DNA from 3 places in the Paenibacillus sp. J22R232 genome. Region 1 is predicted to be linked to each of the others. Evidence: riboswitches for the same ligand, from Rfam matches in the RefSeq annotation. Region 1 holds a riboswitch; each other region holds the start of a gene.
The links. Region 1 has a riboswitch for thiamine pyrophosphate ahead of AC0YN3_RS02305 (ABC transporter substrate-binding protein). Riboswitches for the same ligand answer to the same signal wherever they lie in the genome.
Positions count from the first base shown of each region.

Region 2: another riboswitch for thiamine pyrophosphate. It lies ahead of thiD (bifunctional hydroxymethylpyrimidine kinase/phosphomethylpyrimidine kinase); the one in region 1 lies ahead of AC0YN3_RS02305 (ABC transporter substrate-binding protein).
Region 3: another riboswitch for thiamine pyrophosphate. It lies ahead of thiC (phosphomethylpyrimidine synthase ThiC); the one in region 1 lies ahead of AC0YN3_RS02305 (ABC transporter substrate-binding protein).

Region 1 is NZ_JBWDNK010000001.1:475,585-481,914, forward strand. It holds gene AC0YN3_RS02290 (Ger(x)C family spore germination protein) at 1-677, shown strand, start outside; gene AC0YN3_RS02295 (GerAB/ArcD/ProY family transporter) at 694-1,776, shown strand; gene AC0YN3_RS02300 (methyltransferase domain-containing protein) at 1,870-4,206, shown strand; TPP riboswitch at 4,278-4,390, shown strand; gene AC0YN3_RS02305 (ABC transporter substrate-binding protein) at 4,777-5,823, shown strand; gene AC0YN3_RS02310 (thiamine-binding protein) at 5,892-6,194, shown strand; gene AC0YN3_RS02315 (ABC transporter permease) at 6,184-6,330, shown strand, end outside.
Region 2 is NZ_JBWDNK010000005.1:491,323-496,009, reverse strand. It holds gene AC0YN3_RS18955 (6-pyruvoyl trahydropterin synthase family protein) at 1-106, shown strand, start outside; gene queE (7-carboxy-7-deazaguanine synthase QueE) at 87-824, shown strand; gene queF (preQ(1) synthase) at 854-1,351, shown strand; gene AC0YN3_RS18940 (hypothetical protein) at 1,475-1,786, shown strand; gene thiD (bifunctional hydroxymethylpyrimidine kinase/phosphomethylpyrimidine kinase) at 1,826-2,650, opposite strand; TPP riboswitch at 2,777-2,879, opposite strand; gene AC0YN3_RS18930 (SLOG family protein) at 2,967-3,524, shown strand; gene AC0YN3_RS18925 (hypothetical protein) at 3,634-4,687, shown strand, end outside.
Region 3 is NZ_JBWDNK010000013.1:54,371-59,057, forward strand. It holds gene AC0YN3_RS26425 (glycosyltransferase family 4 protein) at 1-1,110, shown strand, start outside; TPP riboswitch at 1,183-1,287, shown strand; gene thiC (phosphomethylpyrimidine synthase ThiC) at 1,721-3,487, shown strand; gene AC0YN3_RS26435 (FecCD family ABC transporter permease) at 3,813-4,687, shown strand, end outside.

The DNA.
Region 1 (6,330 bases):
TGCTCGATTTGCTCGGGACAACCCATGCTACCGGCCTGCCAGGCTTAACCGTCTCAGGCGCGAATGAGAGCGTGGAGCGTGCCGAGCAACTGACGCATACGAGTACGCCGAGCAAGGTGCGGTTGTCGGAGCTGGCGTTGATTGCAGGAGATAAGTTGGTCGGGTGGATTAATAACGAAGAGAGCCAAGGCGTGATGTGGCTCATTAACCATGTGAAAAAAACGACCATTCCATTTGCCTGCGATGAAGATGGAAATGGCCAGAAAAGCTCGTCCATTCGAATTACGCATGCCAAAACGGAACAGCACCCGCGGCAGTCAAACGGCAAATGGGTGATGCAGATCGAGGCGAGCGCCGTTGGGACGCTGATGGAGTACAATTGCGAGGGTGATTTGTCTAAGCCCAAGCAGGTCGAGAAGGTCGAGAAGCTTATCGCAAGCGAGATTTCTTCGATTATGGAGCAAGGCTGGAAGGCTGTTCGGAGACATAAAGCGGACGTGGTCGGATTCGGGAATGCCATCCATAAGAAGTACCCGAAGCAGTGGTCCCAAATCTCCGACAGCTGGCCGGAAATGCTGCCGGATACGGAAGTGAAGCTGTCCGTTAAGGTAAAGATCAACTCGACGGGCATGAGCGGAAGCGGATTTAAGAAGGAGCAGAAAAAAGGCAGCAAGTAAGCGGGAAGGAGACCGTATGCAGCAGATCGGAAAAAACCAGCTTTCGATATTGATTATTATCTTTTTGATCGGCAGCACCCCCTTGTTCGAGCTCGGAATTAAAGCCAAGCAAGACGCATGGCTCGCGATGACTGCTGCTGCGGTTGCCGGCCTGCTGCTTACGTTTATGTATGTGCGTATACAAAAACGCGCGCCGGAAGCGGAGCTTGCTGAGCTGTATACGATGCATTTCGGCCGCTGGATCGGCGGCTTTATCGGTGCCCTGCACGCGATTTGGTTTGCCTATGAGTCGATGCGCAATGTACGGGACGTAGGCGAGCTTACGATGATGGCGCTGCTAACCTTTACGCCGAAGTGGATCGTCATGCTGCTGATCATCAGTGCTGCGGCCTACACGGTCAGCAAGGGGCTGGAGGTATTCGTACGCGTGGTACAGCTGCTGTTCCCCATTGTAGTGCTTAGCTACGCGTTTCTCATTTTGCTGCTTTTTATTGCGAGGCTGCCCAAACTGATGCAGTTGCTGCCCATATTAGAGAATGGGATAGGGCCGGTCATGAAATCGGCATTTCCCGACCTGCTCTCCTTCCCGTTTGGACAGATGGTTATTTTTTTCGTTTTCTGGAAGCATGTGAGCGAGAAAAAAATAATCGGACGCGTATCCTACTGGGCTTATATTGGCGTTTCTGTCTTTCTGATTCTCATGAATGTGATCGTGCTGTGCGTACTTGGACCGGAGTTGGCCGCATTAAGTGCACTTCCGCTGCTGGAGGTCGTTCAGATGATTCGCCTTGCCAACATCCTTGAGCGGCTTGACGTCATCGTAACGCTGCTGCTGTTTATCGGTCTTTACGTGAAGATGACTGCCTTGTACATGGCAGCGGTTTTTACGTTGAAAGCCGTGACGGGCATAGCCTACCGTTTTTGTGTGCTGCCCGTTGGGCTTGTCATTTATGCGTCTTCGTTTCTGGAGACCAATAATACGTACCACCTATGGATCGGGCTTGATATTACGCTCAAGATCGTTCCGTTATTCCAGATCGTGCTGCCGCTGCTTATGCTTGTTGTAGGACTGAGGAAGAAATACAAGACTGCCGAATAAGCTTGCAACTGTCAAGAGTTTCTCACCGATAAGGAGGTTACGACATAATTTATGGAATGGTGAGCGGTTTACGACAGCTTGAGGGGGATACGCGTGAGCGATGCCGGCAGAAGCATAACAAGCATTATCCTTGTTACTTACAATAAGCTTGAATATACGAAGCAATGCGTGGAGAGTATTCGGCGCCATACGCAGCAGGGCTGCTATGAGCTGATTATCGTAGACAACGCATCGGCGGACGGCACGGTGGAATGGGCCAAAAGCGAAAGCGATATCATTCTCATTGAAAACAGCAGCAACGCTGGGTTTCCGAAGGGCTGCAATCAAGGCATGGCCGCAGCTTCGGGAGAGCTTCTCATGCTGCTTAATAACGATACGATTGTCACGCCGGGCTGGCTGGACGGCTTGAAGCGCTGCTTGCTTAGCGACGACCGGATTGGGGCGGTCAGTCCCGTTACGAACTCGGCTTCCTATTGGAGCACGATTCCGGTTACGTACCATACCATTGAAGAAATGGAGCTCTTCGCTTCCGCGCTGCATGCCATTCCGGACCGAATGAAATGGGAAGAACGCGTAAAGCTGGTTGGTTACTGCATGCTTATGCGGCGCGAGGCGACTGAGCGGGTCGGTCCGCTTGACGAATGCTTCGGCATCGGCAATTTCGAGGATGACGATTACGGTCTGCGGATGAGGCTTGCAGGATATAAGCTCATCCTGTGCGGCGATACCTTTATCCACCATTTTGGAAGTGTTTCCTTTGGCGCGGAGCCTGAGCTATACCTGAAAACCTTCGAGAATAACGCGAAGATTTTCGAGGCGAAGTGGGGCTTTCATCCGGGAGCGGCTACACATATCCGTATGGATTTCAGCACGGTGATTCAGCGGGAATCCCATGGCTTCCAGCGCGAGGAGTGCGCGATTCTGGAAATCGGCTGCGGCTGCGGAGCGACCGTTCTCCATTTGAAAAAGCAGTTCCCCGCTGCGGCCTGGTTCGGCGTGGAACGGAATGAGCTCGCGGCACGGGTAGCCGAGGGCTCGGGCATTACGGTATTCCGCTCGAGTAAGCCGGAGGATTGGATATTGCCGGAAAAGGGCTTGAGCGGAATCATAATCGGGGACGCGCATGCGTATGGGACGCCGCAGGCGATGAAGCGGCTAGCCTTGCTGCTCGCGCCTGGCGGCTGGATTGCGGGATGCTTTGCGAACCGTTTTTATTACGAGAACATCAGGCAATATTTAGATCCCGCGAACGTCAATGCCCAGCGCCAAGCAGCGATGCAGTATACGCTGCAGCAGGTTCATCAATTATTCGTGCAATCGGGCTTTGCTTACGTGAAGGTTACGCTTGCCGAGAACAAACCGGAGGATCAACAGGCCTTTATCGGGATGCTTGACCAACTGACGGGGGAAGCAATCTCGAATGAGCTGACTGCCGCGTATTTGCTCGTTTACGGCCGCATGGCGCATGATGCTCCGCAGGAGGAGACAGGCGATGAAGGGCAGGCGGGGGCACCCGCTCCGTCGGAGGACGCTTCTGCGGCGGACGGGAGATTGAAAGTGCCGGTGGATGAAAGCCTGGAATCGCCGGTAAAAAACAGCGCTTCCGCCGAAGGAGCAAGCCAGGATGAGATAAAGCCGGTCTTGCCTACGCGGGAGGAGGCCGGCGCATTGGCCGAGCAGAACGATGTGATGTTCACGGGCGAGCGCCTTGTCGTCAATCAAGCGGTGAAACAAGAGTACAGCAGCGTCTACCATGAGCATATGAGCCGCTATACGTTTGTCGGACCGCTTGTAAAGGGGCTGCGCGTGCTGGATGCCGCTTGCGGAGCGGGGTATGGCAGCGCGATGCTGAAGCAGGCCGGAGCGGCGGAGGTCGTTGGCGTCGACGTGGACCGCGCTTCGCTGGCGCTTGCGGAACGTGATTACGGCGGCAGCGGCGTATCGTTCGCCGAAGCGGACGTGCTGGCGCTGCCTTACGCGGATGGTTCCTTCGAGGCGGTTGTTTCCTTCGAGACAATCGAGCATGTTGCGGTAGGAGCGGACTGGATAAAGGAATCGGCGCGCGTGCTCAAAGACGGCGGCTTGTTTATCGTATCGACGCCGAACCGGACGGTTACGAATACGCCGATTTATTTTGAAGAGCTGCCCTTTAACCAGCATCACCGCTTCGAGTACCGTACGTCCGAGCTGATTGGGGAGCTCGTACAATATTATGCTATCGAGGCTGTATACGGCCAAAATATTTATGATGATTCCTTGTTTCCTACGATGCGTTGGCTGCGCGAAGCGCACGGTTTGGCACCTGGGCGGGCAGCTGTGTACAAACGGGAATGGAATCCGCATGAGCTGATTCCGCTGCATGAGCTGAAGAGCGCAGAGCCGATGTACGTCGTAGCGGTATGCAAAAAGAACAAATGCCCGCAGGACTGATTTTATGCTTTTCAAAAAAAACTAGCGGTATGGATAGGTTTTGCTATACAATTGAAAGTATTGACGTAACCGAATATGTTCCGGGGAGCTGGTTAGGCCGGCTGAGAGGGAATTATCTGTACAATTCCGACCCGTTAAACCTGATCTGGATAATGCCAGCGTAGGGACAGAAGCTCTGTTTGCCAGGCAGGCTGGATCGAGAAGATCGAGCATTGGCCATTTGCAAGCAGCTGCACAGCCGATTATATGGCGTCCTCCGGATTGGGAGGACGCTTTTTTTGATAGATAAGCATGTATATGTTTTCACAAATCAATGTGCTTATCTATCTCCGCGAAACGACTGCTTTGCCACGGAGGACGGCGACAGCCGTTTGCGCTTGACGCATAGGAAAGGATATGCGTTTGTTCATCCTTTCTCTATACGTTTCGCGGAAACGATGGCATCTATTGAAAGGAAGCCGTCAGGCGTTTCTTCTTATTGCCTAATGAATGGCGCAGCTAGGGCACCGGATACGGAAAGGGTTCGTCATGATTGGCAAATAGGAGCAATGAGAGGGGAACAAAGACATCATGATGTTGAAAAAGGCAGGCAGAATGTCGTGGAGAATGGCAGGCGCCATGCTCGTTATCGTAGTGGCGCTGGCGGGCTGCGGATCGAACGGAAACGCGCCGGCAGCAAGCGAGGAACCAAATGGGCAAGGCGGGGCGGCGGACAAGCCGCTGGAGAAGATACAGGTCGTTCTTGACTGGACGCCGAACACGAATCATACCGGACTATATGTCGCCAGAGATAAAGGCTTTTTCAAAGAACAGGGGCTTGATGTAGAAATTATCCAGCCCGGCCAAAGCGGAGCCGATCAAATGGTCGCGTCAGGCAGCGTGCAGTTCGGCGTGAGCTACCAAGAGTCCATTACGATGGCCCGGATCGCAGGCGTGCCGCTCGTGTCGCTCGCAGCGGTTATTCAGCACAATACTTCAGGCTTCGCATCGCCGCTTGCCAAGGGCATTGATTCGCCAGAGAAATTCGAAGGGAAAACCTACGGCGGCTGGGGAGCTCCCGTTGAGGAGGCTGTCATTCAGTCGCTTATGCAGGAGAAGGGCGCTGACGTGGGCAAGGTCAACATGATCAGCATCGGCGACAGCGATTTTTTCACGGCGGTCAAGCGCGATATTGATTTTGCCTGGATTTATTATGCATGGACAGGCGTAGAGGCAGAGCTTCGCGGCGAGAAAATCAACATGGTATATTTGACGGATTACAGCGACAAGCTGGATTATTATACGCCGGTGCTCTCGACGAGCGAAGCGATGATCAAGGATAAGCCGGATATTGTTAAAGCGTTCACGGCCGGTGCAGCGAAGGGGTACCAATTCGCGATTGACAATCCGGACGATGCAGCGGAGATTCTCATAAAAGCCGAGCCGGATTTGAACGCGGAGCTTGTGCGGGCAAGCCAGAAGTGGCTCAGTCCGAAATATCAGGATGATGCGCCGCGTTGGGGCGAGCAGAAGCTCAGCGTATGGGAAAACTACGCAAGCTGGATGCTCGAGCACAAGCTGCTGGAGAAGGAGCTTGAGGCGGACAAAGCTTTCACGAACGATTTTTTGCCGGAATAAAAGCAGGAGCTTGCAGGGAAGGCAGCGCATATAACGGTGACGACCATAAAGAGAAAGAAGGAATTCAGATGGCAAACGCACTCGTAAGCATTCAAATATTACCGACGACGCCAGGCGGGGAGAGTGTTATCCCTTACGTAGACCGGGCAATCGAGATCATTAAAGCGGCAGGCGTGCCGTACCGCGTTGCGCCGCTTGAGACGACCATGGAGGGCGAACTCGGCCATTTGCTGAGCGTGGTGCAGACGATGAGCGAAGCGATGGCGGAGATGGGCTGCCCTTCGGTCATTTCGCAGGTCAAAATCTATTATAATCCAGCAAACGGCGCTTCGATGGGAAGATTGCTGGAGAAATACCCCGATGGGCAATAAGAAGGGCGCATGGTCAAAAATAGGGCCGCCAGCCGCGCTTTTGACCGTGCTGCTGGCAGGCTGGCAGACCGCAGCGTGGTTGGAGCTGTTCGATCAATGGTTGATACCGTCCCCGGTATCGATCGTTAATGAAGCG
Region 2 (4,687 bases), on a different contig from region 1:
TACGGCGAACAAGCCGCACTGCATTCAGGTTTATCTCCGGGAAACACCGACGAGCTATTGCATATACCGTCCCAAGAGAAAGGCGGATGATGATGCAGGAAGCTAAGCGTGTTCCGGTACTCGAAGTATTCGGGCCAACGGTGCAAGGAGAAGGCATGGTGATCGGCCGTAAAACGATGTTCGTCCGCACGGCAGGCTGTGATTATAGCTGCTCATGGTGCGATTCTGCTTTTACTTGGGACGGCAGCGCGAAGGCGGATATCCGTATGCTGAGCGCTTATGAAATTATAGAGCAATTAAAGGAGCTTGGCGGGGATACTTTTGAGCATGTCACGATATCCGGAGGCAATCCCGCGCTACTCCCGCAGCTAGGCGAATTGATTGATTCGCTTCATAACCAGGAAATTAGCGTAGCACTCGAAACGCAGGGGAGCCGCTGGCAGAATTGGTTCTGGTCGGTTGACGAGCTGACGCTGTCTCCGAAGCCTCCAAGCTCGGGCATGCGCACGAATTGGACGGTGCTAGACGATATCGTAGCAAAGCTACTTGCAGGCAAATCAAGCTTTTGCTTGAAAACGGTCATTTTTGACCAAGCGGATCTCGAATATGCGACGTTTGTCCATTTGCGCTATCCGAATGTTCCGTTTTATTTGCAGGCGGGCAATGGACAGCTCCAGGAAACGGAGCCGGAGCGCATGCTCCCTTATTTGGTGGAGCGTTACGAATGGCTGATCGGGCAGGTGATGCCGAATCCGGAGCTGAAGCGGGTTCATGTGCTCCCGCAGCTGCATACCTGGGTATGGGGAAATAAGAAGGGTGTTTAAAAACAATACGAAGCGAGGCGGAAACGAGCATGGACGGAAGAAGCAAGGATGAGCTCAGCGGCGTGACGCTGCTTGGCAATCAAGGAACACAATACGCATTTGATTATAAGCCTGATATATTGGAGGCATTCGACAACAAGCATCCTAACCGCGATTATTTCGTGAAGTTCAACTGTCCGGAATTTACGAGCCTTTGTCCGATGACGGGACAGCCCGATTTTGCAACCATCTATATATCCTATATCCCGGATTTGAAAATGGTAGAGAGCAAATCGCTGAAGCTGTACCTGTTCAGCTTCCGCAACCATGGCGATTTTCACGAGGATTGCATGAATATCATCATGAATGATTTAATCGCTCTGATGAACCCGCGCTATATCGAGGTATGGGGAAAATTCACGCCGCGCGGCGGCATTTCTATTGATCCTTATTGCAATTGGGGACAGCCAGGCACCAAATTCGAGCAGATGGCGGAGCATAGGCTTATGAATCATGATTTGTATCCGGAGAAGGTAGATAACCGGTAAGCTGGCAACGAGGCGGTAAGCGCTTGGAAGATGAGCCCGCCTAAAGTCTAGTATGCAGTCATGCCTGAAGTCCATTCCATTTGATTTCTATTCCTCTATACTTAGTCCTAGGAATCAAAAAGAATGGGTGAGAAAATGAGTGGACAATCCGTTATACGGAACGCGATATGCATGTCAGTACTGATTTTTACAATTGCGGCTGCCTTATCAAGCTATGGCGTGGTGCCTGAGCGCGTACATGCGGCAGAAGAGGCTGAGCGGGCAACGTATAAGCAGCTGGAAAGCGAAATAGAATCTGTAATCGGACAGCTTTATGATCCTAGTATTGCCAATGGCAGCGCAGGAGACGACTGCAAGCAGCTTCCTGGTCCTGCGAATGAATTAGAAGCTGGCCATGAACCGCTTAGCAAGCCAAGCAGCAGTCCATTTGATTAAGCAACGGGTGTCTCATCGAGACACCCGTTTTTCATGCGGCTATTTTGCCATATAACCTGCTTCCTCTTGTTTGCGCCGATAAGCAAAATGGTTCGTCGGACCGTGTCCGCCGCCAAACCCAAGCTGGTCCTCAATGGCCGCTTGAATGAACGCTTTGGCGGTTCGGATCGCCTCCGGTACCGATTTGCCTTGCGCTAGCTCGGCAGTTATCGCTGCGGAGAAGGTGCAGCCCGTGCCATGCGTATGGCGGGTGTCGATGCGTTTGCTCTCCAGGTACATAAACCGTTCTCCGTCATATAGAAGATCGACAATTCGTTCATTCGGAGCATCGTGCCCGCCTTTAATGACCACGCAGCGGGAGCCCATTTGGTAGATCGTCCGGGCAGCCTCTTCACGGTCGCTAAGCGTCCGAATGGGCATTTTGGCGAGAAGCTCCGCTTCAGGGATATTCGGCGTCGTAACGAGCGCAAGCGGGACCAGCTGTTTGATGAGAGTTCGCACGGCCTCTTGCTGGAGCAGGGCGGACCCGCCTTTGGCTACCATTACGGGGTCAATGATTAGATTCTGCCAGTCATATTGCTTAATCTTGGCAGCAACGATCTCAATGATCTCACTGCTGAACAGCATGCCTGTTTTGATTGCGGCAGGCGTTAAATCCTCGCCAATGGAATCGAGCTGCTTCTCAATGGCCGCAGCTTCTAGGGGGTATACGCCTTGCACGCCAAGCGTATTTTGGGCCGTAATGGCGGTAATGACAGACATACCGTAGGCGCCGAGCTCTTGAAAGGTTTTTAGATCGGCCTGAATGCCTGCTCCGCCGCCGCTGTCTGAACCGGCGATCGTCAGCGCTTTGTACCGCGTCATGAACTCATCTCCCATGTATCTCAATTAGCCAAAGCATTCTCAGCTTAATAAAACAATAAAGACCCGCTGATTCCCAGAAGGAAATGAGCGGGTCTAACGTTCAACATGGCCTCTCGCACATGCATGAATGCGTCTGCTCCACTTCCCTCCGCTGGAATAATCCAGATCAGGTTCCGAGGGTCCGGAGCAGATGCTCCATCTCAGCCGCAAGGCTCCCCTAGTGAAAGATTCAGGTCGATATTCGGTTTGTTTTTTTTCTACTATAGCATACACTTGAGAGATGTAAACCATAATTATCCGAAAAGGCGTTGAATCGATGAAAAATTTACTCGTTACTGGTTATCGCGCCCATGAGCTCAATATTTTCAACCAAAAGCACGAGGGCATCGTTTATATTAAGAAAGCGCTGATGGGCAAGCTTGTACCGCTTATAGAGGATGGGCTGGAATGGGTCATAACGCCAGGACAGTATGGCGTGGACTTGTGGGCTTGCGAGGTCGTGATCGCGCTAAAGGAGCTCTATCCGAATTTGCGACTATCTATTATTTCGGCTTATAGCAATCCGGAAGAGAAGTGGAAGGACGATAAAAAAGAGTTTTACCATGAGGTATTAAAAGGCGTTGATTATTATGCTTCCGTCAGCAATCAGCCCTATAACGGCATATGGCAGTTCACGGCAAGGGACGAGCTGCTCTTTCGCAAGACGGATGGCATTCTGCTTGTGTACGATGAGGATGCAGGCGAAGGAAGCCCGAAGTTTTTCAAACAGAGGGCGTTGAAAAAGCAGCAGGCAGAAGGGTATGGGTATATCAGCATAAGCTCGGAGGATATTCAGAGCATCGCTGACGACAACAACCTCTATTCGGATTATTAACCGTACGTAAATATATGTTGACACTCTTGTTTTTCTGTTGGTATACTATGTGACATTACATATTCCCGATTAATTTGATCGGAATTACATCCACGTGGAGGTCATATTCATGAGAATTGCACAACCCAAGTACACGAAGCTGCTGGCTACATTCCTTTTATCCTCTTCCCTGCTGTTCACGCAAGCGACCGCGTTTGCGGCATCTCCAGCGGTAACCGCGTCGGCAACGGCTGCTGTCGCAACGCAAGCGGATGGAGCCGCGCAGTATAAGCAATTTTTGAATGAAAAATTCGATGTGAGCCTGAGCGGAACGGTTACAAAAGGCGAGTTCATCACCGCGGTTGCAAGCATTCTTGGCTATGAGCCATCCGGCAAGGAAGCCGTGTTCTCGGACGTAAAGTCTGACAGCGAGCTTTATGCGCCTGCAGCGGCGCTTTTTGAGAAGGGTATTTTGTCCGGACCGGCAATCCAAGGCGAACAGGTGCTTACGAATTCTGTCGCTGTTGCGATTGCGGTAAGGGCTGCGGGCTTGAAGGAGCTTGCATATACGTATCCGGCTGCAAAAGTGGATAAAGCGCTCGCGAAGCTAAACGTAAAAAGCAGCGCACTAGGTACCAAAGGCGCTCAAGAAACAGCGGCAGCGGTTGATACAGGATTGCTGACATCCGATTTGTTCGCAGGCTTCAAGCCAAAAAGCGCGGCAAGCGAGCAGTTTATCAATACGCTTCTTGGCAAAGTGCTTATTACGAAAGGCCTTTACAAGAAATATATCGGCTACGTGAATGACGGCGATATTTATTCGAAGCTTAGCGATGCGTACAATACTTCAGACATCATTAATGCGCCGAAGCTGCAAAACGTAGTAAACACAGCATTGAAGCAGGATCTGATTACGGGCTACAACATTAAGGATTCCCGTTTCGACGCTAATTTCATTGATTCGTTATCGCTCATTTACGGACACTCTGATTTCAACCATGCCATCCAGCTGATTGGGCTGCTGCGCAGCGAAGGGCTGAACGCGAAGGTGCAATTCGAGCCTAAGACCTCTGCTTTTATCTTCTTGGCAGAATGGGGCACGCCTGGACCGAACGTGGTACAAATCGAGAACGGCAACTACATTAATTATGACAAAGAATACGATCTTGCATTCGAGTTTGCTT
Region 3 (4,687 bases), on a different contig from region 1:
CCATCTTCAGGAAGCAGCTCTGTCGAGCGGGTGGTAGAGAAATTCGCTCCGCTGCTCAAGCCCTATGCGGAACCGCGTATCTTTGGAAGACTAAGCAAGCGATTGCCGCGAAAAGGCCACTTCAACGGCGTCGTTTGCGAACGTTTTGCAGCCGGCAACAAGCAGCGGTATATCCGTGAGGTAGGCCGAGCCGTCAAAAAATTCTCGCCGCATGTCATCGATGTCGAGAACCGCCCACAATTCGTACTCCAAATGAAGCAGATGAATCCAGGCAAGCGCGTCTGGCTTTATTTGCATTCCTCTACCTTCATCTCCTCTCCCTATATCTCCTCCGCAATGCTTCATAAGTGCTTGCAGGCTGCAGATAAGATTATCGTCAATAGTGAATTTCTCCGCCGGGTAGTCGTATCCAAAGCCCCCGAGGTAGCTTCAAAGCTTCGCGTGATATATCCGGGCGTTGAGACGAACCGCTTCCAGTCCCAATATTCTGCGGAAGGCGCGGCAAGACGCGAGAGCTTACGGGAGAAGCGGGGGTTAAGCGGCAAAAAGGTCGTGCTCTTTATGGGCCGGCTCATTCCGCTTAAAGGCGTTCATCACTTGCTGAATATCGTACCTCAGCTCGCCAAAAGCCATCCGGAGCTGGTTGTCGTTATTGTCGGAAGCCCTTTCTACGGCTCCCATCGCAAAACGGCTTATGCACGGAAGCTTGAACAGCTGGGCCGCAGAAGCGCCGGCCACGTCAAGTTCGTGCCTTACGTTCCTTACACCGAGGTTGCCGGTTGGATGCTGTCAGCAGACGTAGTTGTCGTTCCCTCGGGAGCAAGGGAGGCATTCGGCTTAGTCAACGTGGAGGCGATGTCCTGCGGCGTTCCCGTTGTTGCGACCCGCGCTGGCGGCATGAAAGAAATTATCCGTAACGGGGATACCGGTTATCTTGTTAATCCGCATCATGTCGAGCGTGAACTGAGAGAACGGCTCCATGAGCTGCTGCGCGACAAGCAGCTGCGGCAGAAAATGGGCAGACGCAGCAGGGAACGCGTGGAGCAGACCTTTACATGGCGCCATACGGCGGATCGATGGGTAAAGCTGCTTAAGGAAAGCGGTCTATAGCTTCCACATTCAAAGCTTTTTGGAAAATAGAGGGTTGACACCGTTCTTGCCGAAACGTTATAGTCAAACAAGGAAATCCACTAGGGGCGCCGTCATGGCTGAGATAAAGCGAATTGCTTTGGTCCCTTTGAACCTGATCTGGGTTATGCCAGCGTAGGAAAGTGGAATTGTGCGTTTATGAAACAGCGCGTGAAAGCTCTGCTTGGCAAGGGGTCGATTTATCGGCTTGTTTTTGAAATATAGGAACGTATATCCTTAGGCTATACGTTCTCTATATTTCTCGAATCGAAACGCGCCGCGCCGCCAAAGCACGGCGATAGCCGTTTCACCTTGCTCAGCCAAGTAGAGAGGTGTCTGCTCCTAGAAATTTCGGAGGGACCGCACACGTTTGACGACACACTTCGACCGCTCCTTTGCTGGGGCGGTTTTTTTGTGCTTGTATGCCTGCAGCAGCTCCGAATAGGAGAAAGCCAGGCAGGCGAACATGAATCGCTTCAGCGTAGGATGCATGTGCACCGATTTGCAGCGGCGGTATTTTTAAGCTTTCTTATATGCTCGTATATGCCACCAGGGGAACCTGAATTGATTTCACTTGGGAGGTTATTTATTCATGGCAATTGAAATGGGACCGCTGCCAGGCAGCCGCAAAGTGTATGTTACGGGATCAAAGGCAGGTATTCGCGTTCCGATGAGGGAAATCGCGCTCTCGTCCAGCGCGGCAAGAAACGGTAAGGAGCTGCCGAATGGACCGGTTAGGGTCTATGATGCAAGCGGCCCTTATACGGACGAAAGCTACGACGCTGACGTGAGGCGGGGGCTGCCGGCACTGCGCAACGAATGGATATGCTTGCGCGGCGACGTGGAGCCGTATGAAGGCAGGTGCATAAAGCCGGAGGACAACGGGTTCATGTCGGAGAAGCGCGTGATGGAGCGCGGGGCAGAAAAGTTTCCCGGGCTGTCGGGAAGACCTCTGCGGGCAAAAGCCGGGCATAACGTCACGCAGCTTCATTACGCACGCAAAGGCATCGTCACTTCTGAAATGGAATATATCGCTATTCGCGAAGGAATGGATCCAGAGGTGATTCGCAGTGAAGTAGCAGCAGGGAGAGCGATTATCCCTTCCAACATTAATCATCCGGAGAGTGAGCCGATGATTATCGGCCGGCATTTTCACGTAAAGATCAATGCCAATATCGGGAATTCGGCCGTAGCCTCTTCTATCGAGGAGGAAGTGGAGAAAATGACATGGGCAACGCGGTGGGGCGCGGATACGGTCATGGACTTGTCCACAGGCCAAAATATTCATACCACAAGGGAGTGGATCATCCGGAACTCACCGGTGCCCGTGGGCACAGTGCCGATCTATCAAGCATTGGAGAAAGTGAATGGGAAAGCCGAGGCGCTGAGCTGGGAAGTATTCCGAGACACGCTGATTGAGCAAGCGGAGCAGGGTGTTGATTATTTCACGATCCATGCGGGCGTACTGCTTCGTTACATTCCGCTAACAGCTAAACGAATGACGGGAATCGTGTCCAGAGGCGGATCGATTATGGCTGCTTGGTGCCTTGCTCACCATAAGGAAAATTTCCTGTATACGCATTTTGAAGAGATTTGCGTGATTATGAGAGCATATGACGTGTCCTTCTCGCTAGGAGACGGGCTGCGCCCAGGCTCGATTGCCGATGCCAATGATGCAGCCCAGTTCGCTGAGCTGGACACGTTGGGCGAGCTCACCCGCATTGCCTGGAAGCATGACGTGCAGGTCATGGTAGAAGGACCCGGCCATGTGCCCATGCATTTGATCAAAGAAAATATGGATCGTCAGCTCGAGGTGTGCAGCGAAGCTCCCTTCTATACGCTAGGCCCGCTAACCACGGACATTGCTCCAGGCTACGATCATATTACATCGGCGATCGGGGCAGCAATGATTGGCTGGTTCGGTACCGCTATGCTTTGCTACGTAACGCCGAAAGAGCATTTGGGATTGCCTAACAAGGATGATGTGAAAGAAGGCGTCATTACGTATAAAATCGCGGCGCATGCTGCTGACCTTGCGAAAGGACATCCGCGAGCAAAGCTGCGCGACGATGCATTGTCCAAAGCGCGATTCGAATTCCGTTGGCGCGACCAGTTTCATCTATCGCTGGATCCGGAGCGCGCAATGGCATACCATGACGAGACGCTGCCGGCAGAAGCTGCGAAATCGGCTCATTTCTGCTCCATGTGCGGGCCGAGATTTTGCAGCATGCGCATCACTCAGGATATCCGAGAATACGCTGCTCAGCATGGAATGGAAACATCGGAAGCGATTGAAGCGGGTATGAAAGAGAAGTCCGATGCCTTTATTGCGGGGGGCAGCATCATGTACGGGCAATAAAGAAATCTGAATTCGTGGGGTAGATAAGCGGAAGAAGGTATTGTGAGTTGACGGGACAAGCGGTGCTGCTTATGGAGAGGGCGGCACCGTTTCGTCACGAAATGGCGCAATAATTGGATTGAAAAAACATATTAAATCTGCTATATTGAAAACGAGAATCGTTATCAGTGTAGCGGATTTTTTGACGTATAGGAAAGGATATGAGTCTGCTCATCCATTCTCTATACGTTTCGCCGAAACGATGGCGTCTATTGAAAGGACGCCGTTAGGCGTTTCTTCTTAGTGTTATTCATTAAAAGTATACATACAGAAGGGTAGTTAGCAGATGTCTTCTCCATTAAACTCCAAAGCGTTGGCAGGTAGCAAGCTGCGCACAAGGCCTCTAACGGCTACGATTATTTTGTTCGGCGGTTTAGCCGCTCTCTTATTTTCCTTGGCTTTATCCATTTCGGTAGGAGCGGCGGATATTAGTTTGAGTACGGTATGGAATGGTGTTTTTCACTTTGACCCAGAAAACATCCAGCATCAGATCATTAAGGAACTTCGGATGCCTCGTGCACTCGCGGCGGCTTTGGTCGGAGCGGCATTCGCGGTATCCGGTTCCGTCATGCAAGGAATGACCCGTAATCCGCTAGCGGATTCGAGCTTGCTCGGCATCAATGCGGGAGCAGGCTTCATGCTGGCGCTTTGCTTTGCGTTTTTCCCATCTATTTCGTATACAGGACTTATGTTGGTTTGCTTTCTTGGCGCGGCAGTGTCTATGGGATTGGTGTACGGCATAGGCTCAATGGCTAAGGGAGGACTAACGCCAGTCAGACTAACACTTGCCGGAGCTGCGGTAGGTGCGCTTCTGCTGGCTATTACGGAAGGAATAGCGCTTTATTACAAAATCGGCCAAGATTTGGCCTTTTGGTACGCCGGCGGGGTAGCTGGAACCAAATGGGAGCAAATCCAAATCGTATCGCCATGGGTGATCGGTGCTTTGATTGGGGCGCTTATTTTATCGCGTTCCATTACTTTGCTGAGCTTGGGCGAGGATGTAGCCGCAGGGCTTGGCCAGCGCACGGGATTAGTAAAGGCGGCAGGCGTTATTATCGTTCTGCTGCTCGCAGGCTCAGCCGTATCCGCGGTTGGCTCCATCGGCTTTGTCGGACTTATTATTCCGCATATCTGCCGCTTTCTGGTAGGCGTTGATTACAG